DNA from 2 places in the Methyloversatilis discipulorum genome. Region 1 is predicted to be linked to the other one. Evidence: predicted binding sites of a transcription regulator. Region 1 holds the regulator's gene; the other holds the start of a gene.
What was found. The regulator sigma-54, encoded in region 1, starts transcription at its own class of promoters, with help from an activator protein. The targets are predictions, from matches to a motif close to TGGCACNNTTCCTGCT.
Positions count from the first base shown of each region.

Region 1 (3,176 bases):
CGGTCGAACCGAGCTTTTCGCGCGCGAACAGGCTGTCGAACACCTGGCTGCGGGCGATGCCCTGGTTGTTTTCGAAAAGCAGGCCGGCTTGTTCGAACACACGCTTCTTGCTGCTGGCGTCGAGGCCGAGGCAGATGTTCGAAATGGGCAACAGCTTTGCGATAAGCGTCATGTCAGGGGCTACTCCGAACACGCGGCGGGCGCGGTACCGAGGTTAACGGTCGCCGCGCCGGAAAAGTTGATTGCACTGCAACAAGGCCGCGGATTATACGCCCCTGGCAGCGGGCAATCGTTTCATTCTGCCGCCTGGTGCTTCAGTGCTTCACGGGTGTGTTCGCCGGACTTCTCCTTGTGCTTGAGCACCTGGCGATCGAGCTTGTCGATCAGGTTGTCGAGCGTCGCGTACATGTCCTCGCTTTCGGCTTCCACGAAGATGTCCTTGCCGCGGACGTGCAGCGTAACTTCCGCCTTCTGTCGCAGCTTTTCCACCGACAGGATGACGGAAACGCTGGTCACGTGGTCGAAATGGCGGATCACGCGGTCGAGTTTCGTTTCGACGTATTCGCGGATGGCCGGGGTGACTTCGAGGTGATGGCCGGTGATGGTGAGGTTCATGCTGCCTCCTTTCGTTACGGGACGAAAAATGCGTGGCGATCGGGTCGGTCGATGTGATCCGTCTCAGATCGCCTTGCGCACGCTGACCGGCGGGATGTTCAGGGACTCACGGTACTTGGCGATGGTGCGCCGCGCAACGACGATGCCCTGCTGGCCCAGTATCTCCGCGATGCGCGAGTCCGACAGCGGACGCTTGGCATCCTCGGCGCCCACCAACTGGCGGATGAGCGCGCGGATCGCGGTGGCCGAACAGGCCCCGCCACTTTCGGTCGCCACATGGCTTCCGAAGAAATACTTCAGTTCGAACAGGCCGCGTGTCGTCGCCATGTACTTCTGCGAGGTGACACGCGAAATGGTGGATTCGTGCAATTCGAGCGTTTCGGCGATCTCGCGCAGCGTCAGCGGTCGCATCGCCACCTCGCCGAACTCGAAGAACTGGCGCTGCCGTTCGACGATGGCCTGCGACACGCGCAGGATGGTGTCGAAGCGCTGCTGCACGTTCTTGATCAGCCACTTGGCTTCCTGCAGCTGACCGGACAGGCCGCTGCCGCGCTGGCCCTGCAGGATTTCGGCGTACAGACGGTTGATGCGCAGCCGCGGCATCGCGTCCGGGTTGAGCAGGGCCGTCCATTGACCGCGCACCTTGCGTACCACCACGTCGGGCACGATGTAGCGCGCGTCGATCGGTGCGAACTGCGCGCCCGGGCGCGGGTTCAGCGAGCGGATGAGTGTCTGCGCGGCGCGCAGAAGCTCTTCGTCGCAGCCGACGGCGCGGCGGATCTTGGCGAAGTCACGCGCGGCCAGCAGGTCGATGTGCTGGTCGATGATGGTGCGAGCCAGTGTCGACACTTCGTCGGTGGGCAGCGCATTGAGCTGCAGCAGCAGGCATTCGCGCGGGTCGCGGGCACCGACGCCAACCGGGTCGAAGTTCTGCAGCTGGCGCAGCGCGATCGACAGGTCGTCGAGGTCGATGTCGGCTTCTTCCGGCAGCAGCTCGACCAGTTCGGTCAGTTCCTGGTTCAGGTAGCCGTCGTCGTCCAGCGCCTCGATCAGCAGGCGGATCAGGTAGCGGTCGCGCTCGCTCATCTGCGACAGCGCAAGCTGACCACACAGGTGGTCGCGCAGCGAGGTACCGGCGGCCTGTACGTCCTGGTAGTCGCCGTCCTCGTCGTCGCCGCCGCTGCGTGAGCCGTAGCTGCCGCTTTCGCCGGACCAGTCGTCCATGTCGGCGCTGCTGGCGCTCTCCTGGGCGCGCTGCTCCTCCTGCTGGGCGTCCGCGCTCTCCTGCGGCGTGCTGTCGCGCGTCTCGCCCATGCTGTCCTGCGGCGGCTGGTAGTTCGCGACCGGCTCGCTGTCGTCGCGCTCGAGCATCGGGTTCTCGTCCAGGAAGCGTTCGATCTCCTGGTTGAACTCGATGGTCGACAGCTGCAGCAGCCGGATGGACTGCTGCAGTTGCGGCGTGAGCGCAAGATGCTGGGAAAGTTTGAGTTGCAGCGACTGCTTCATGGTGTGCAAATTTCGGCGGTCTAGAGGCGGAAGTGTTCGCCGAGATAGACCTTCCTGACGCTCTCGTTATACACGATTTCTTCAGGCCGGCCGCTCGCCAGTACCTCACCGGCGTTGATGATGTAGGCGCGATCGCAGATGCCCAGTGTCTCGCGCACGTTGTGGTCGGTGATCAGTACGCCGATGCCGCGCTCCTTCAGGAAACGGATGGTTTTCTGGATGTCGATGACGGCGATCGGGTCCACGCCGGCGAATGGTTCGTCGAGCAGGATGAAGCGCGGCGACGTCGCCAGCGCGCGGGCGATCTCGACGCGGCGACGCTCGCCGCCCGACAGCGCCGCGGCCGGGCTCTTGCGCAGGTGGCCGATGCCCAGCTCTTCCAGCAGCTCGTCCAGCCGCGCGGCGCGCCGGGTCGCATCCTTCTCGTTCAGCTCGAGGATGGCGAGGATGTTCTCCTCGACGTCCAGCTTGCGGAACACCGAATTCTCCTGCGGCAGGTAGGACAGCCCCTCGAGCGCCCGCCGGTGGATGGGCAGGTGGGTGAGCCGCTCGCCGTCGAGATGGATCTCGCCGCCGTCGGCGCTGACCAGGCCGACGATCATGTAGAAACAGGTGGTCTTGCCGGCGCCGTTCGGGCCCAGCAGTCCGATCACCTCGCCACTGCCGACCTCGAAGGACACGTCCTTCACCACCGGGCGCGACTTGTACTTTTTGCGCAGCCGTTCGACCTTGAGCCGGCTGACAGTCCGGGAATCACTCATCTTGTTCGGGTTGTTCGCGCAATACCTTGTGAATGCTATCGGCGGAAAAACCGCGAGATTGCAAAAATCTTGCCTGTTTCGCCCAGCTTTTGGCATCCGACGGGCGGGCGTCGAACTTGCGGGCCCACACGGCACGGGCGCGGACCGCCTCGTCGTCGCCGACGCTGGCCAGCGCATCCGCGACGTCGGCCTCGGCCACGCCGCGCTGTTTCAGGTCGTACTGCAGCCGGCGCGTGCCGAAGCGCGCCGCGCGTGAGGTTACGAACTGCCCGGCGAAACGGCTATCGGACAGCA
Region 1 covers NZ_AZUP01000001.1:2,625,855-2,629,030, reverse strand. The annotation lists gene ptsN (PTS IIA-like nitrogen regulatory protein PtsN) at 1-172, opposite strand, end outside; gene hpf (ribosome hibernation-promoting factor, HPF/YfiA family) at 295-615, opposite strand; gene METFAM1_RS0112270 (RNA polymerase factor sigma-54) at 679-2,121, opposite strand; gene lptB (LPS export ABC transporter ATP-binding protein) at 2,142-2,882, opposite strand; gene recX (recombination regulator RecX) at 2,875-3,176, opposite strand, start outside.

Region 2 (3,176 bases), 540 kb from region 1:
AGGCTTCGAGGCCCATGTCGACGGAGGCGCTGTCGATCGTGACTTCGATGCTGCCGCTCTGCTGCGACGGCACCAGCATGATCTTGCCGGTCACGTTGTTGAAGCGGCCGCGCTGGGTCGAAAAACCGAGATGGTTCACCTCGAACACCGGATAGGTGTGGCGGCTGTCGATGGTGAAGCTGTCGGCGGCCATCGCGCCGGCGGTCATGGACAGGCCGGCGAATGCGCCGAACAGGGCAACAGCGATCTTCTTCATGCAGCAACTCCTTCTTATTGATGTTCAGGTGCGCCCCGGGGCGCGCCCGGAGACTTACTTGCCGGCGACGGCGAGCCGGAAACGGATCTGCACCTCGTCGGCGACCACCGAGGTGTCACCCCAGGCACCGGTACCGACCCCGTAGTCGAGGCGCTTGAGCGGGAAGCTGCCTTCGAGCACCGCACCGGCGCCTTCCGGCTTCAGCGTGAAGGGTGCCGCCACTTCGTGTGTCTTGCCCTTGATGCTCATCTGGCCGCGTACTTCGTACCTGTTGTTGCCCAGCGGCTTGACCGAGGTGGACACGAAGCGCGCGGTCGGAAACTGCTTCACGTCGAACCAGTTCTTGCCCTTCACTTCGTCGTTGGCTTCCGGTCCGCCGGCATCGATCGAGGCCAGTTCGATGTCCAGCGTGGCCTTGCCGGCCTCGGGTTTCGACGGATCGAAATCCAGCGTGGCGGCGAACTTGCGGAAGGTTCCGTCGACCGACACGCCCATCTGCTGCGACACGAAGGCCAACGTACTTTTCTCTGGCAGCACGCGGCTGTAGGTGCCAGCCGCCAGCGCCGGCAAGGCCAGCGCCAGACCTGCGGCGATCACGGTCGACCGGCACGCGGCCGTGAAATTCGGAAACGTCATGAGCTCTCCATATAAGTCGCACATCGTCGTTGATGCGCGGAGGCGGGAAAAATTCCGCGGCGGCGGTCAGCCCTCGCGCTGGGCCATCCTGCTTTCGAGCTCGGCGACGCGCGCCTCCAGCGCTTCGAGCTGGGCGCGGGTGCGGGCCAGCACCTCTTTCTGCACGTCGAATTCCTCGCGCGTGACCAGATCGAGTCGGGAAAACATGGCACTGGCCATCGCCTTGGCGTTCTTTTCCAGATCGCGGGCCGGGCTGGCGGCGATCAGTTCGGAAAAACGGCTGGACAGCTCTTCGAGCATCTTGGGATTGAGCATGGCGACCTCCTGCAGTTAGGAATTCAACGCGGCGCCCCTGCGGGACGCCGACGCGACGTACGTTCGCCGCGCATTGTGCCGGCAAGCAGCAGCCGGCGCGACCATCGCGGCGGCGTCATTCATGACATCGCGGTGCATTTCCGGGCATGCGGGCACCGAATTCGCGCACGGAGTGTAAGGCCATGTATTCACGCACCGACTTGGTGCGAGTCGGATTTGTCGCGCGTGAACTTGGGGCAAGGCCGTTGTATGGATCACGGCATCGCCGTGGGACACGATCGCAAGCCATTGAAATTATTTATGTTTGACTGCTGGCACGGTCCGTGCAATGGAGGCTGAGCAGTTTTCCCTAACATCAAGGAGTGAACACTCATGCAAAAGACTCTGATCGCCGCCGCCCTCGCCAGCGCGCTGGCCGTGCCCGCCTTCTCCGCCCACGCCGAAGAGCCCGCCAGCCCGCACACCTTCACCGGCAACGTCGGTCTGTTCAGCCAGTACGTGTTCCGCGGCATCAGCCAGACCAACGAAGACATCGCACTGCAGGGCGGCTTCGACTACTCGCACGCCAGCGGCTTCTACATCGGCACCTGGGCATCGAACATTTCGTGGCTGAAGGATGCGCCGGCAGGTGTGGATCCCGCCTACTCCAGCTCCAGCATGGAAATCGACGTCTACGGCGGCTACAAGTTCGCAGTAACCGAAGACATCGGCATGGATGTCGGTATCCTGCAATACATCTATCCGGGCGACCGAAACCCCGGCATAACCAAGGCCGACACGACCGAAGTCTATGTTGCCGCCAGCTGGAAGTTCCTGTCGGCCAAGTACTCGTACAGCCTGGGCGACACCTTCGGCGTGAACAACGCCGACGGCACGTGGTATCTGGACCTGCAGGCCAACTACCCGATCACCGACGCGCTGACGCTGAACCTGCACTACGGTATCCAGGAATTCGACGGCTCGAACGCTGGCGTCAAGAACGACTCCTTCGCCTCGTATGAAGACTGGAAGATCGGCCTGTCCTACGCGCTGCCGCAGAGCTTCACTGTCGGCGCCTTCTATACCGACACCAGCATGAACAGCACGGAAAAGGCCTTCTACACCAATCTGAAGGGCAAGTACCTCGGTGACGACCAGTACGTCGTATTCGTTTCCAAGACCTTCTGATTTACACAAACGCTTCGCGGCATCTGCCAGGGGAATGTCATGAAACTAGTCACTGCCATCATCAAGCCGTTCAAGCTTGACGAAGTGCGTGAGGCGCTGTCCGCCATCGGCGTGCAGGGCATCACCGTCACCGAGGTCAAGGGTTTCGGTCGTCAGAAAGGCCACACCGAGCTGTACCGCGGTGCCGAGTACGTCGTCGATTTCCTGCCGAAGGTGAAGATCGAAGCGGCGATCAGCGACGAGCTGGTCGACAGCGTCGTCGAAGCCATCGAAAAATCCGCCAGCACCGGCAAGATCGGCGACGGCAAGATTTTCGTATTCGATCTCGAACAAGTCGTCCGCATTCGCACCGGTGAAACCGGCGTCGATGCGCTTTAAGGGAGAACGGGAGATGAAGCGCTTTTTGAGCATCCTGTGCGCAACGCTGGCCATCGGCCTGGCAGCGCCTGTCATGGCAGAAGACCCCCCGGCAGCGCCGGTCGCGGCCGAAACGGCCGCGCCGGCCGCCGACGCCCCTGCAGCGCCCGAGGCGGCACCGATGGCAGCCGAAGCCGCACCGGCTGAAGCGGCACCGGCAGAAGAAGTGAAGGCCGAAGTCCATAAGGGCGACGTGGCCTGGATGCTGGTATCCACCGTCATCGTGCTGTTCATGGCCCTGCCCGGCTTGGCGCTGTTCTACGGCGGCATGGTGCGCGCAAAGAACATGCTGTCGGTGCTGATGCAGGTGATGGTGGTGTTCTCGCTGATCGGCGTGCTGTGGGTCATCTACGGCTACAGCCTGGCCTTCACCGAGGGCACGCCC
Region 2 covers NZ_AZUP01000001.1:3,167,122-3,170,297, reverse strand. The annotation lists gene METFAM1_RS0114795 (YceI family protein) at 1-256, opposite strand, end outside; gene METFAM1_RS0114790 (YceI family protein) at 311-892, opposite strand; gene METFAM1_RS0114785 (accessory factor UbiK family protein) at 959-1,207, opposite strand; gene METFAM1_RS0114780 (TorF family putative porin) at 1,580-2,374, shown strand; gene glnK (P-II family nitrogen regulator) at 2,414-2,752, shown strand; gene METFAM1_RS0114770 (ammonium transporter) at 2,766-3,176, shown strand, end outside.
Region 2: METFAM1_RS0114780 (TorF family putative porin) is a predicted target of sigma-54. The motif match lies at 1,520-1,535, and genes of this name have one in related genera.